3 regions of the Peribacillus sp. Bi134 genome follow, and region 1 is predicted to be linked to each of the others. Evidence: riboswitches for the same ligand, from Rfam matches in the RefSeq annotation. Region 1 holds a riboswitch; each other region holds the start of a gene.
What was found. A riboswitch is a leader RNA that binds a small molecule or an ion and turns the genes downstream of it on or off. The one in region 1 is predicted to bind lysine.
Positions count from the first base shown of each region.

Region 2: linked by a shared signal. The riboswitch ahead of LQ188_RS05030 (amino acid permease) and the one ahead of dapA (4-hydroxy-tetrahydrodipicolinate synthase) in region 1 are both predicted to bind lysine.
Region 3: linked by a shared signal. The riboswitch ahead of LQ188_RS10575 (aspartate kinase) and the one ahead of dapA (4-hydroxy-tetrahydrodipicolinate synthase) in region 1 are both predicted to bind lysine.

Region 1 is NZ_CAKKLN010000001.1:337,495-341,790, forward strand. It holds gene LQ188_RS01645 (Lrp/AsnC family transcriptional regulator) at 141-632, shown strand; gene dapA (4-hydroxy-tetrahydrodipicolinate synthase) at 894-1,790, opposite strand; lysine riboswitch at 1,923-2,101, opposite strand; gene LQ188_RS01655 (metallophosphoesterase) at 2,822-4,296, shown strand, end outside.
Region 2 is NZ_CAKKLN010000002.1:435,472-439,767, reverse strand. It holds gene LQ188_RS05040 (zinc ABC transporter substrate-binding protein) at 1-401, opposite strand, end outside; gene LQ188_RS05035 (LacI family DNA-binding transcriptional regulator) at 1,080-2,042, shown strand; lysine riboswitch at 2,297-2,482, shown strand; gene LQ188_RS05030 (amino acid permease) at 2,579-4,030, shown strand; gene LQ188_RS05025 (alpha-glucosidase) at 4,079-4,296, opposite strand, start outside.
Region 3 is NZ_CAKKLN010000004.1:403,763-408,058, reverse strand. It holds gene LQ188_RS10580 (YslB family protein) at 50-520, shown strand; gene LQ188_RS10575 (aspartate kinase) at 584-1,816, opposite strand; lysine riboswitch at 1,907-2,083, opposite strand; gene uvrC (excinuclease ABC subunit UvrC) at 2,145-3,917, opposite strand; gene trxA (thioredoxin) at 4,021-4,296, opposite strand, start outside.

The DNA.
Region 1 (4,296 bases):
ATCGTTATTAATATATTATTTTGTATAATAGAAGAAACTTAGAATAATATTAATAAATATTGCCGATAAACAGAATAAAATTTTGTTTTGCTATTGAAGTGATACTATTTTTGGAACATTTGTAAAAGGAGTGACTATAAGTGGAATCTATCGTAAGCAAGGTTCTAGATAATGTTGATATTCAAATTTTAGATTTACTGCAAAAGGATGCACAGTTAAGTAATACTGAGCTTGCAAAGCGTGTCAAGTTATCTCCCCCAGCTATACATTCAAGGATAAAACGTTTGGAAAATGAAGGGTTTATTAATGGACAAGTAGCAATTTTAAACCAGGAGAAGCTAGGTTTTGATTTATTATGTTTCATTTTTATTAGTACAAATATACATCAAGCTGAAGAACTGGAAGTTTTGGAAAAGGCATTAGCTTCTATGTCAGAAGTATTAGAGTGTCATTGTTTAACTGGTGAGTATGATTATCTTCTAAAAGTGGCTAATAAAGATCGGAAGGAATTAGAAATATTTATTAGAAAGTTAAATAAACTAGGCATAACAAAAATTCAAACTAGCCTAGCTCTTAGAGAAATTAAATATTCAACTGTTTTACCTATATGGGAAGAAAAGTCCCGTTCGTAAAAGTACACTTTATCGAACGTGTTTTATAGAACAAGAGAGAGAGAAAAGGTAGAAGAAATAAGAAAATGAAGTCCTTTATAGATTGGATCCCAAGGAACGAGTCATTTAAGATTATTCTTACCAGTTTAAGCACTGAGCCGTGGATCGATTAAAAAGCAGTGCACTCTTTATGAGCTGCACTGCTTTTTAAAATTTTATCCCGTTTATTATGGTCTCTAATTAGAAAAACGGTATTAAAGTATGCTGAATGAATCATTATCTTTATTTATTTAACAAAACAGCTTCTTCGTTTCTAGGTTGTAGAGCCATTTGTAGTGCTCTTTTTTCTTCATCGTTTAAAGGGACCAATGGTAACCGGACACCTCCAACATTTAACCCCCGCATATTTAATGCTGATTTTACTGGTGCGGGGCTTGGTGCAGCAAATAATGCTTTCATGATTGGAAGAAGGTTACGATGTGTAGCGGCAGCACCATGGACATCACCATTTTTAAAGCTATTTATCATTTCTTGCATTTCATTACCAATTATGTGTGAAGAAACCGAAACAATTCCTGTTCCACCGATGGCTAAAACCGGTAATGTTAACCCATCATCGCCGCTGTACAATGTAAAATCACCAGTTGTTTTGCTTATGATTTGTGCCATGGCATCTAAGTCACCACTTGCCTCTTTTACTGCCACAATATTGTTGATTCTTGAGAGGTTAACAATCGTCTCTACTGACATGTTTACAACACTTCGTCCTGGAATATTATAGAGCATTACCGGTAAAGATGTTGATTGGGCAATAGCCTTAAAGTGCTGAAATAATCCTTCTTGAGACGGCTTGTTATAGTATGGGGTAACGAGCATTATTCCGTCGACTCCTGCTGCCTCAGCTTGCCTTGTTAAGTTGATGGAAGCTTTCGTGTTATTTGAGCCAGTTCCAGCTATGACAGGAACTCTTCCATCAACAACTTCAACAACAATTTTGAATAAATCTAGTTTCTCTTCTGTTGTTAATGTAGGGGACTCTCCAGTTGTACCAGCTATTACTAATCCATCAGAGCCATTAGCAATTAAATAGTTTACTAAAGTTCTCGTAGCATTAAAATCAACCTCATCATTATGATTGAACGGGGTAACCATTGCGGTTAAAACTTGGCCAAAATTCATAACTTCACACCCTTTTGTATGATTTTTAAAAATATTCAGAGGTGGTGGGCCATTCAGGAGTAAACGCAAAAAAGCAACAACGAGGATTCGCTGCTGCAGTAGAAACAATATTTATCAAAAAAATGTTTCCGCGCATAAGATAGCCCTCCATATAGTTTCCTATATGACAGTCCTGTATTTATTCAATAGCAGAACCAGCTTCAAGAACATGAGATTCCTTCGGCTTCGGCAAATTCCCCTTTCCACAATAGTCATAGGATCTCATTCTCCTCAAAATGTGTACTAATGGTTTTTGCTCCTCTATCCTCACTTCAAAAGTATGAAGTAAGAAAATATTTAATTGACTGTAATATAACAAGGAATCCTTTCTATTGCAAGGCAATTTAGAGAATTTTTTTTAGAATACATGAATAATCAATGAAAATGGATACGGTATAGGGCTGGATTCATCTTTTTTAGATTATGTAATCTCTACATTAATAGTTTTATAGATATATTCTGTTTCATAGGTGATTGAGCTTTTAGAAGCACAACCTGTCGAATAAGGGTTTGTATTATCGTAGGACAATGCTAATGCTTTATTCATCGGTGCAATCGCAAAAAACAGTCCAAAGACAAGAGTTATTACCATCACAATATTTAATAATTTTTTATAATAACCTCTCTCCTTTCCTTCTTCTAGACTTTACCATATGAAAATTGGTATTTCTATGCACTGTGGAATCATTTACCATCTGTATAAATATTACCATTTTACGGGTAACTACGTAGTTGAGGGATAGTACCCCATTCCCATTAAGAAATTGAAAATCAATACCAAAAACGAAACAAAAGTGAATGGAACTTAATACTGGCCTTAGTCCTTTTTTGATTTATTAATATATAAATTACATTGGTCTTATATTTTATTAATAATGTAAAGTTACTATTTTAATTGGTAAACACCTTAAAAATTTATAAACAAGGAGGATAGTTGTTGATCTGTTTAAAAAATACATAATTAGCTAAACGATAAATAGGAGGTATTGATTTTGAAAGGGAAAAATAAATTTGCAGCAATGCTGACAGTTGTAACGGTAGGATTAACAACTTCTTTATCAAGTGTACAAGCATTCTCGGAATCTTCAAATTCAGATAATAAACGTAAACCAGAGCTCGTTTTTCCAGTAATCAGTGATGTGCATATTGATGATGGATCAACAGCTGATATGAACAAGTTCAGAACAGCCATGGATCAATTAAATAAAGCTGCGCCTAGACAGAATGCTTTTGTTGTCGTTGGGGATTTAACGGACTATGGATACGCTACTGAATATGATAAGTTCTTCTCCATTTATAATGAGAAGAAACAAGGTGGTGTCCAATCCATGTTTACAATGGGGAACCATGATTATTGGAATGGACTTTCCGTTGAAAAGGCACAAGATCGTTTTCTCGAGAAAACAGGAATGGATTCTCTTTACTATCATAAAAAAGTAAATGGATATGATTTTATTACGTTAAGTCCGGAAAATGGTAATACGCATGGTTTATATTCCGTTAATCAAATTAACTGGCTAGGTGAAAAGTTAGCTGCAGCAGAAAAAGAGAATCCGGACCAACCAATCTTTGTTTTTCTTCATCAACACATTAAAGACACTGTGTATGGAAGTGACTTGTGGGGAACTCAGGAAAATAAAGAACTTTTATATGATACTTTAAAGAAACATCCACAGGTTATTACATTTTCAGGCCATTCTCATTATCCACTCGAAGACCCGAGAACGATTCATCAAAAAGACTTTACGTCAGTTGGCACGTCTTCTGTAAGTTATTTGGAATTGGAGCCAGGTAAACTTCAAGGGTTCCATCCAGAAGGATATCGGGATATTAGTCAAGGAATGATTGTAGAAGTTTATAATAATGAAGTTGTCATTAAAAAACGTGACTTTCATAAAGACGATTGGACAGGAAAACCAAGGGTAATAAAAAATCCTTCTAAAAAAAATAAATTTAAATATACAGACGATCGAGATCAGTTACCACCGGTTTTTGCAGTTAAAGATAAGGCTTCGATTGTAGAAGAAAAATCTACACTAAGAAGTTTAAATGTAACATTTCCACAGGCAAAAGATAACGCACTCGTACATTCATATCACATTACAGCCAAAAACAAGGAAACAGGGGAGATGGACGCAGATTTCACCGCATTTTCTGAATTCTATTATGATCCTGTGCCAAAGAATTTAGAGTTCCCTGTTGCTGGACTTAAGCCAGGTACTGATTATGAAATTAAGGTACAAGCACTAGATTCATTTAACAATAGCAGTAAAAAGGTGTTACTGGCTGATGGTCAGACAAAAGCCCTGGAAATGGTCTCGGCACAAGCTTCTCCTTCTTTAGTAACAGAAGGTGAATCGACTGCACTCCAAGTGAAGGTGAAAAATTATGGAAGTAAAAGTATGAACGGGAAAATTAAAGTTGATGCACCTGAAGGTTGGAGTTTGGAGCACAATGAACTTGAGTA
Region 2 (4,296 bases), on a different contig from region 1:
ACGTGGGGATCATGGTCCGTTGCACTCACTTTACGAAGCTGGTTCTCCTTAAAGTCCTCCGTTACGGCAATCGTCGGTTTATCCTTACTCATCATTTCAAATATATCCGTCATTTTCCCTTCAAGATGCAATCCGTTATAAAAAATCATATCAGCCGAATCCAGTGTCTTAACATCACCCTGTGTCGCTTTATATAGATGGGGGTCGACTCCCGGTCCCATTAAACTGGTGACCTCGACATGTTTACCGCCGATATTCTCAACCAAATCCCCAATCATTCCCGTTGTTGTAACGACATTTAGCTTGCCATTGCCTTTATCCCTATCGGCTGTATCATTACCGCACCCCGTTAAAATCAGCAATGCAGCAAGCACACCCCCAATAGATTTTAGAAAACCCATCCATATTCCCTCCTCTTTTTCATTTCCCTAAAAATGTTTGCCGAACGCAAAATTAAGTGTAAATTTTTTTACATTGTCGTAAATGCTAAAAAGTTTCCTCTACACAACTTATTTTATACTATACACAAATATACAAAAAAAGTGCAACTATTTTTTAAACATTTCAAAAAGGCGAATGACTTTTACACACAATAAAAACTGTCAGGAATCTCACTAGGGAGCTCCCTGACAGCCAGTCATTCCGTACATGATACGTAACGATGAAGTTATATTTATATTGTGGAGTTTTAATGGTGAATATAATATAGGGGAGCTATTTCTGGACGACATGAAATTCACGAGTAAATGTGTGAATTTCACGAGTAAAATGCCAAAATTCACGAGTAAACGTGGTAATACCGCGGAATTCTTGACTGGCATTGCCACTCATTTTTCCTGTTTCAATGAAATTGCCAAGTACGCAAATCCCAATTCGATTCCGCAAAGCACAACCAGGGTGATTAAAGTTTGGAACATCATGATTTCCTCCTCCTCTAAGACTTAAACAAATCTTAAAGGATGAAACCAATACCAGAACAAGACCTTATTTGAAGAAATCTTCAGCAGTCCCACACTGTTCCCTTGCCCTGAAATGGGTTTCATACTGTACAATAAAAAAAAAGAAAAAACGGTGATACCATGACAAATATTAAAGAAATAGCTCAATGTGCTGGTGTATCTGTCTCAACAGTGTCTCGTGTATTGAATGATCATCCATATGTAAGCCCCGATAAAAGAAAGAGCGTCTTAGAAGCGATCAATCGTTTGAATTATACGAGAAACATCAACGCCATTCATCTTTCAAAAGGCAAGACCAATCTTATCGGCATCATCATCCCCTTCAACAATCACCCATATTACGGGGCAATCGTTAACGGAATCACTAAACAGGCAAATGCAATCGGCTGTCATATCGTCATCTTTCAAACAAATTATGATAGAGAGAAAGAAATCCAGGCTTTTAATATGCTGCAAATGAAGCAGCTCGATGGCATTATCGTTTGTTCAAGGATTTCAGAAATGAAAATCCTCTTGGAATATCAAAAATACGGACCGATTATTTTATGTGAAGATACAGCTCAGGCTGAATTCTCATCCATCAGCATTGATCATTATGCAGCTTTCTCCTGTGCCCTTGAGTACGTGATCGCTAAAGGATATAAGAAAATCGGATACAGCCTCGGCCGTAAAAAAAGCAGAAATAGTTCCCACCGCACAAAAGCCTTTAACGATATCATGAGTAAACATCAACTGATAAACAATAAAGAATGGCTGTTTGAAGGCAGTTATCACATCAAAGACGGTGAACAATTGTTTCAGGAATGGAATTCGATGATGGATAAACCTGAAGCCATCATCATCACGAATGATGACACGGCGGCAGGATTCATTCTTACCGCTAAGAAATCGGGTATAAGGGTACCGGAAGATGTGGCCATTCTCGGCTTCAATAATGATAGCCTTGGCGAAATGCTCGACATCACGACCATTTCCTTACCGCTGGAATGGATTGGGAAAATGGCAGTGGACCTATTTGAGAATCCTGGAGAGGTCAAACATGTAAAACTGGACTACGCCCTAATAAAAAGGAAAACCGTTTAGTTATCAGGATGCTTTATTTTAGTATATCGTCACTTGAATTCTTCCTTACTGCCATCATTCAACTAGGAAAAAATAACCACCTAAAATAATCATTGCGATATCCCAGAAGTTATTTTATAATTTTGATATAGTAAAGTTTACTCAATTACTAGCAATCTATTAACGATTGCATGAATTTCATGAGTACAATCGTCCGACGTCACCTATTAAACTGACGCAAACGATTATAGAAAATTGAATACTTCCTCATTTACCGATGAGTTAGAGGCTGCAGCTTATAAAAGTAAAACGGACGAGATTCTGGAAAATTAAAGACTCCGTTTGAAAGGATAAGTTGCCGAAGTTAGGGTATATTCCATGTATATTCTTGCTGGCGGTGTAACCGAACAGGAACACCACTGTCACGTTTTTTCAGAAAAGCGTGGGGAGCTATCTTCGGAAGGATAAACGGGTTTATTATAAACAGCCGTCGATCTTTTTCGACTGCTGTTTTTTTATTTTTCGTTCCCTTCCAATAAAAAGGAGTGTAACATCAATTGTCAAATTCACAATCACCATCAAGCCCTACTGAACTGAAAAGGAGCCTGAAAGCGCGTCATTTAATGATGATTTCATTAGGTGGAACGATTGGAACAGGTTTATTTTTAGCTAGTGGCGGGGCCATTCATTCAGCCGGACCCGGCGGTGCCTTGGTGGCATACGCAATCATCGGCATCATGGTTTATTACTTAATGACAAGTCTTGCAGAAATGGCAGCGTTCATGCCAGTGGCCGGTTCGTTCCGTGTCTATGCATCCAAATTCGTCGATCCGTCTTTCGGTTTTGCGATTGGTTGGAACTACTGGTATAACTGGGCAATCACCATTGCTGCCGAATTGGCAGCCGTTGTCTTAATTATGAAGTTCTGGTTCCCGGATAGCCCTTCAATTATCTGGAGTGCCATTGCGTTAATCATTATGTTTCTTATCAATTACATGTCAGTTAAAGGTTTCGGGGAAACAGAATTCTGGTTTGCCATGATCAAGGTCGTGACAGTCGTCATATTCTTGATCACGGGTGTACTGATCATTCTCGGAATCATGGGTGGCAAAGACCCAATCGGTTTTTCCAATTTCACAATGGGCGAAGGTCCCTTTAACGGAGGATTCTTCACGATTCTAGGCGTATTCATGGCTGCCGGCTTTTCATTCCAAGGTACGGAATTGCTTGGAGTGACTGCAGGTGAAAGTGAGGATCCAGAAAAAAATATCCCAAAAGCGATCAGATCCGTTTTCTGGCGTATCATCTTATTCTATATCTTAGCCATTTTTGTAATTGGCATGATCATTCCGTTTACCGATTCACGTTTATTGAGTGAAGATGTTGCCGTAAGTCCATTTACGCTTGTATTTGAAAGGGCCGGCCTTGCATTTGCTGCATCCATCATGAACGCGATCATTTTATCATCCGTACTCTCAGCCGGTAACTCTGGCATGTACGCTTCAACCCGTATGCTATGGGACTTGGCACGTGATGGTAAAGCACCGAAATTCCTAGGCAAGTTAGATAAAAGAGGAGTACCCGTGAATGCCCTTATCGTGACTTCTTTAGTTGGCTGCGTTGCATTCTTAGCTTCGTTTTTCGGTGATGGCGTCGTTTATATCTGGTTATTGAACGCTTCAGGCATGGCGGGATTCGTCACCTGGGTAGGGATTGCGATTGCCCATTATCGGTTCCGCAAAGCCTACGCAGCTCAAGGCCTTGATATGAATGCTTTACCATTCCGGGCAAAAGGCTTCCCATTCGGGCCTATATTCGCACTTGTCCTTTGTATTATCATTATTATCGGACAAGGCTATCAAGCTTTCAGCAGCGATGGGATCGACTGGAATTCAATGTTCGTTTCCTACATTGGCTTGATTCTATTTTTCGTCTTATGGTTCGGCTATAAAATTAAGCACAAAACGAAAATCATTCCGCTTGAGGAATGTGACCTTAAATCAAAATAATACGCAAAGGACCTGTTCTTCCTAATCGAAGAAGAACAGGTCCTTTTTTCATTTCAATTGATAAACACGGCATTCATATGGTTGCAGGGGTTTGCTGGAGATTCCTTCTTCCTCCTGATCATAATTGCCGATCAGCTTTGTGGCAGAATATGCATGCAGCTCTTCAGGCAAAGTATAGGAGGCCTGCTCTTCTTTAAAGTTGCATATCACCAACAGCTTTTCTTCTTCCAACGATCTCGTGTAGGCAAATATTCGTTCATCATCCG
Region 3 (4,296 bases), on a different contig from region 1:
TGCAAAAGAAATACGTTTATAATAGATTTACAGAAAGAGGCGATAAATTATGAAAAAAAATATTGCTGCTGCGATAGAAGAAGAGATTCAAACTGAAGAAATTCAAACTGAAGAATTCCTGGTTCCAGCTTTCGGATACGAATTAATCAGAGAAGTTCTATTGAACGATATTCTCGGAAAAGACTCTAATCAAATCCTCTATTGGGCAGGTAAACAATTAGCAAGAAAATTCCCATTGAATGGCGATCAGGAAGTGATTGAATTTTTCCAAAGCGCTGGATGGGGCAATCTGGAAATCTTGAAATATACGAAACACGAGATGGAATTATCCCTGACGGGTGAAATAATCAGCCGCCGCCTGGATTTACACCCTGATTGTCACTTCCAACTTGAAGCCGGTTTCCTTGCCGAGCAGTTTACACTGCAAAAAAAATTCCTCAGCGAATCAACGGAAGAAATTAAACGCCGCGCAAAAAAAGTGATATTCACCATCCAATGGGATCCCAGAGATCCAATCTAATGAGCCCTTAAAACAGACTTACCCTTTTTACCGGAAGTCTGTTTTTTATTGGACTCCTGACACTTAAGCTAGCACATTTGCATGCTGACCTAGTTTAAATGCTTCATGAAGAGATTCGACCGCCTTCACCATTTCCTTTTCATTGACGACAGTCGAAACTTTAATTTCCGATGTGCTGACCATTTTCACCTGGATGCCTGTATTGGCCATCACTTCAAACATCTCGGCAGCCACTCCCGGATTGGATACCATACCAGAACCGACGATGGACACTTTTGCCAATCCGCTCTCCGTTTCGACTCGGTCGAATCCCAATTGTTCTTTATTATTTTCCAGCACGATCAAGGCCGCTTCCGTATCTTCACTTTTTGTGGAAAAAGATAGATTGGTCGTATCCTCGGCAGTCATGCTTTGAATGATGATGTCCACATTAATCCGGTTTTTCGCAAGTGTTGTGAAGATTGTGGATAATGCACCAAGTGATTGGGGCAAACCATATATTGTGACCCTCGTAATACTGTCTTCAAAAGCAATCCCGCGTACAATTAAGTTTTCTTCCATAGTTGCTTCCTCCTCAATGATCGTTCCTGATTCTCTCTCCATGCTTGAACGGACTTCAAGCGGTATTTGATAATTTTTTGCATATTCGACAGCCCTTGGATGAAGGACGCCCGCCCCCAAGTTGGCAAGTTCCAGCATTTCATCATAAGAAATCGATTGGAGTTTTCGTGCGCCTTTTATGTAGCGAGGGTCCGTTGTGAAAACACCCGTTACATCCGTATAAATATCGCATCTATCCGCATTCAGCGCTGCAGCTATGGCAACCGCTGTCGTATCGGAACCGCCTCGCCCTAAGGTAGTGATTTCCCCATTTGCATCGTTCCCCTGGAAACCAGCCACGACCACTATTTTCTTCTCCTGAAGCTGAGCTTGGATCCTCGTGGCATCGATGTTTAAAATCCGGGCATTCCCATGAACGGATTCCGTTTGCATGCCAGCCTGCCAGCCAGTATACGAAATGGCTTCATGTCCTTCTTCAATCAATGCCATCGTTAACAGGGAAATCGTTACCTGTTCCCCCGTAGTCAATAGCATATCCATTTCCCTCTTGCTCGGGGTTCCGGAAATATCCCGGGCCATGGAAACCAATTGATCCGTGGTTTTCCCCATGGCTGAAACAACGACGACTACCTCATTTCCATTCTGCGCTTCCTCGATTACCCGATTGGCAACATTTTTGATTTTTTCTACGCTTCCGACGGATGTTCCGCCAAATTTTTGAACGATTAATGCCATCCTCATGCACCCTCTCTACCTTTTTAGGCAATAAAAAAAGCAATGAGAAATATCTCATTGCTGTGATCACATATCTAAATACTGTAAACACAGTGAGATAGCTCTCCAGGGTATAAACCCTGACAATCCGCCATTTATTAAATGTCGGACCAGGAAAACAAGGTATGAGTCTTGTCTTCCTTCGGCGTCATCCCCTTTCAAAACCTTTCATGGAAGCTCATACTTCTCCAGGTTTTTACTCTTGAATTCCGCACCTCTATCAGCACTTTTAAGTTGTCTAGTTAAAAATTCTTTTTAATCATAGCATAGAGATTTATCGGTAGCAAGATTATTCTTGTAATTTTCTAACGATTCCCTCTGCTACCCCTTTTGGCATGCCAGCTTCCATGATTTCCTCGGCGGTTGCCTCTTTGATTTTCTTCAATGATCCAAAATGCCTTAATAATTGCTTCCTTCGCTTTTCCCCGACTCCTGGAATATCATCAAGCTGGGAGTGAACTGCATTTTTCCCGCGTAGCTGACGATGGAATGTAATCGCGAACCGATGCACTTCATCCTGAATTCTTTGCAATAGGTAAAATTCCTGGCTCCGTGAATCAAGAGGTACGATTTCAAGCGGATTTCCGATCATCAATTGCGAGGTCCTATGCTTTTCATCCTTAATGAGGCCTGAAAGTGGAATATCAAGGCCCAATTCATTTTCCAGAATATCCCGTACGGCTTCCACATGTCCCTTTCCGCCATCAATGATGATCAAGTCCGGAAGCGGCAGCCCTTCTTTCAATACCCGTGAATACCTTCTTCTGACCACTTCACGCATCGATTCATAATCATCAGGCCCTTGGACCGTCTTGATCTTATATTTGCGGTACTCCCTTTTTTCCGGCTTTCCATCAATGAACACGACTAAAGCGGAAACTGGGTCACTTCCCTGGATGTTGGAGTTATCGAAAGCTTCAATTCGATGCGGGGTGTAGATACCCAGTTGCTTCCCGAGGTTTTCCACCGCATTGATCGTTCTTTCTTCATCCCTTTCAATCAAAGAGAATTTTTCCTGAAGCGCGATGGAGGCATTTTTATTCGCCAATTTAAGCATGTCTTTTTTCGCTCCCCGTTTCGGGTGAATCGTTTTGACACCAAGCAGCCCTTCGGCCATTTCGGCATCCACTGATTCAGGCAGCAAGATTTCCTTTGGTTTAAAGTGGTTCGTAATCTCGTAAAACTGACCGAGGAATGTAAGAAGTTCCTGTTCGGGTTCATCGTAGACCGGAAAAAGTGAAACATCCCTTTCTATTAATTTACCCTGCCGGACAAAAAATACCTGAACGCACATCCAGCCTTTATCATAGGCAAAACCAAATACATCCCTGTCGATGAAATCTGTCGTCATCATTTTCTGCTTCTCCATCGTAATATCGATATGGGCAATTTTGTCGCGGAACTCCTTGGCCCTCTCGAAATCGAGATCTTCCGATGCCTCCAGCATTTTTTCAGTCAGTTCTTTTTTTATTTCAGTATGCCCACCGTTCAAGAACCTGTTGATATCATCCACCATTTTTTTATATTCCTGTTCCTCTACATCATATACACATGGGGCCAGGCACTGGCCAAGGTGATAGTAGAGACAAACGCGATCAGGTAAAGTATTGCATTTTCTTAGGGGATAGATGCGGTCGAGCAATTTTTTCGTTTCGTTAGCTGCAAATGCATTCGGATAAGGACCGAAATATTTACCTTTGTCTTTTTTGACTTTTCGCGTAATGATTAGACGTGGGTGGCGTTCCGCAGTCAGCTTTATGAAGGGATACGTCTTATCATCCTTTAGCATGACATTATATTTTGGGTCATGTTTTTTGATTAAGTTCAACTCTAAAATAAGAGCCTCGATATTGGAAGAGGTGACAATATATTCGAAATCCTCAATTTCATTCACGAGCCGGAATGTTTTTCCGTCATGAGATCCCGTGAAATAAGAACGGACACGATTTTTCAACACTTTCGCTTTGCCTACATAGATGATCGTTCCCTGACGATCTTTCATTAAATAACAACCAGGTTGATCGGGAAGAAGGGCAAGTTTATTCTTTATTTGTTGATTCATGCATTCAGCCTCCTGTTCTCCCTTTTTTACAATTATTATATATCAAGATAGCGAAAAAAGCTTCAAGTCCGCAGACTTGAAGCTTTTTTTAGCTAACCTACTATTACGCGTGTTTTGAAATAAGTTCAGCAAGTGCTTCTTTAGGTTGGAAACCAACAACCTTATCAACCACTTCACCGTCTTTAAGCACGATTAATGTCGGGATGCTCATCACACCAAATTTTCCAGCTGTTTCTTGGTTTTCATCCACATCCACTTTTACGATTTTTGCTGTATCGCCAATTTCAGTATCAAGCTCTTGAAGAACAGGAGCGATCATTTTACAAGGTCCGCACCATGGAGCCCAAAAATCTACAAGAACGACACCTTCGCTAGTATC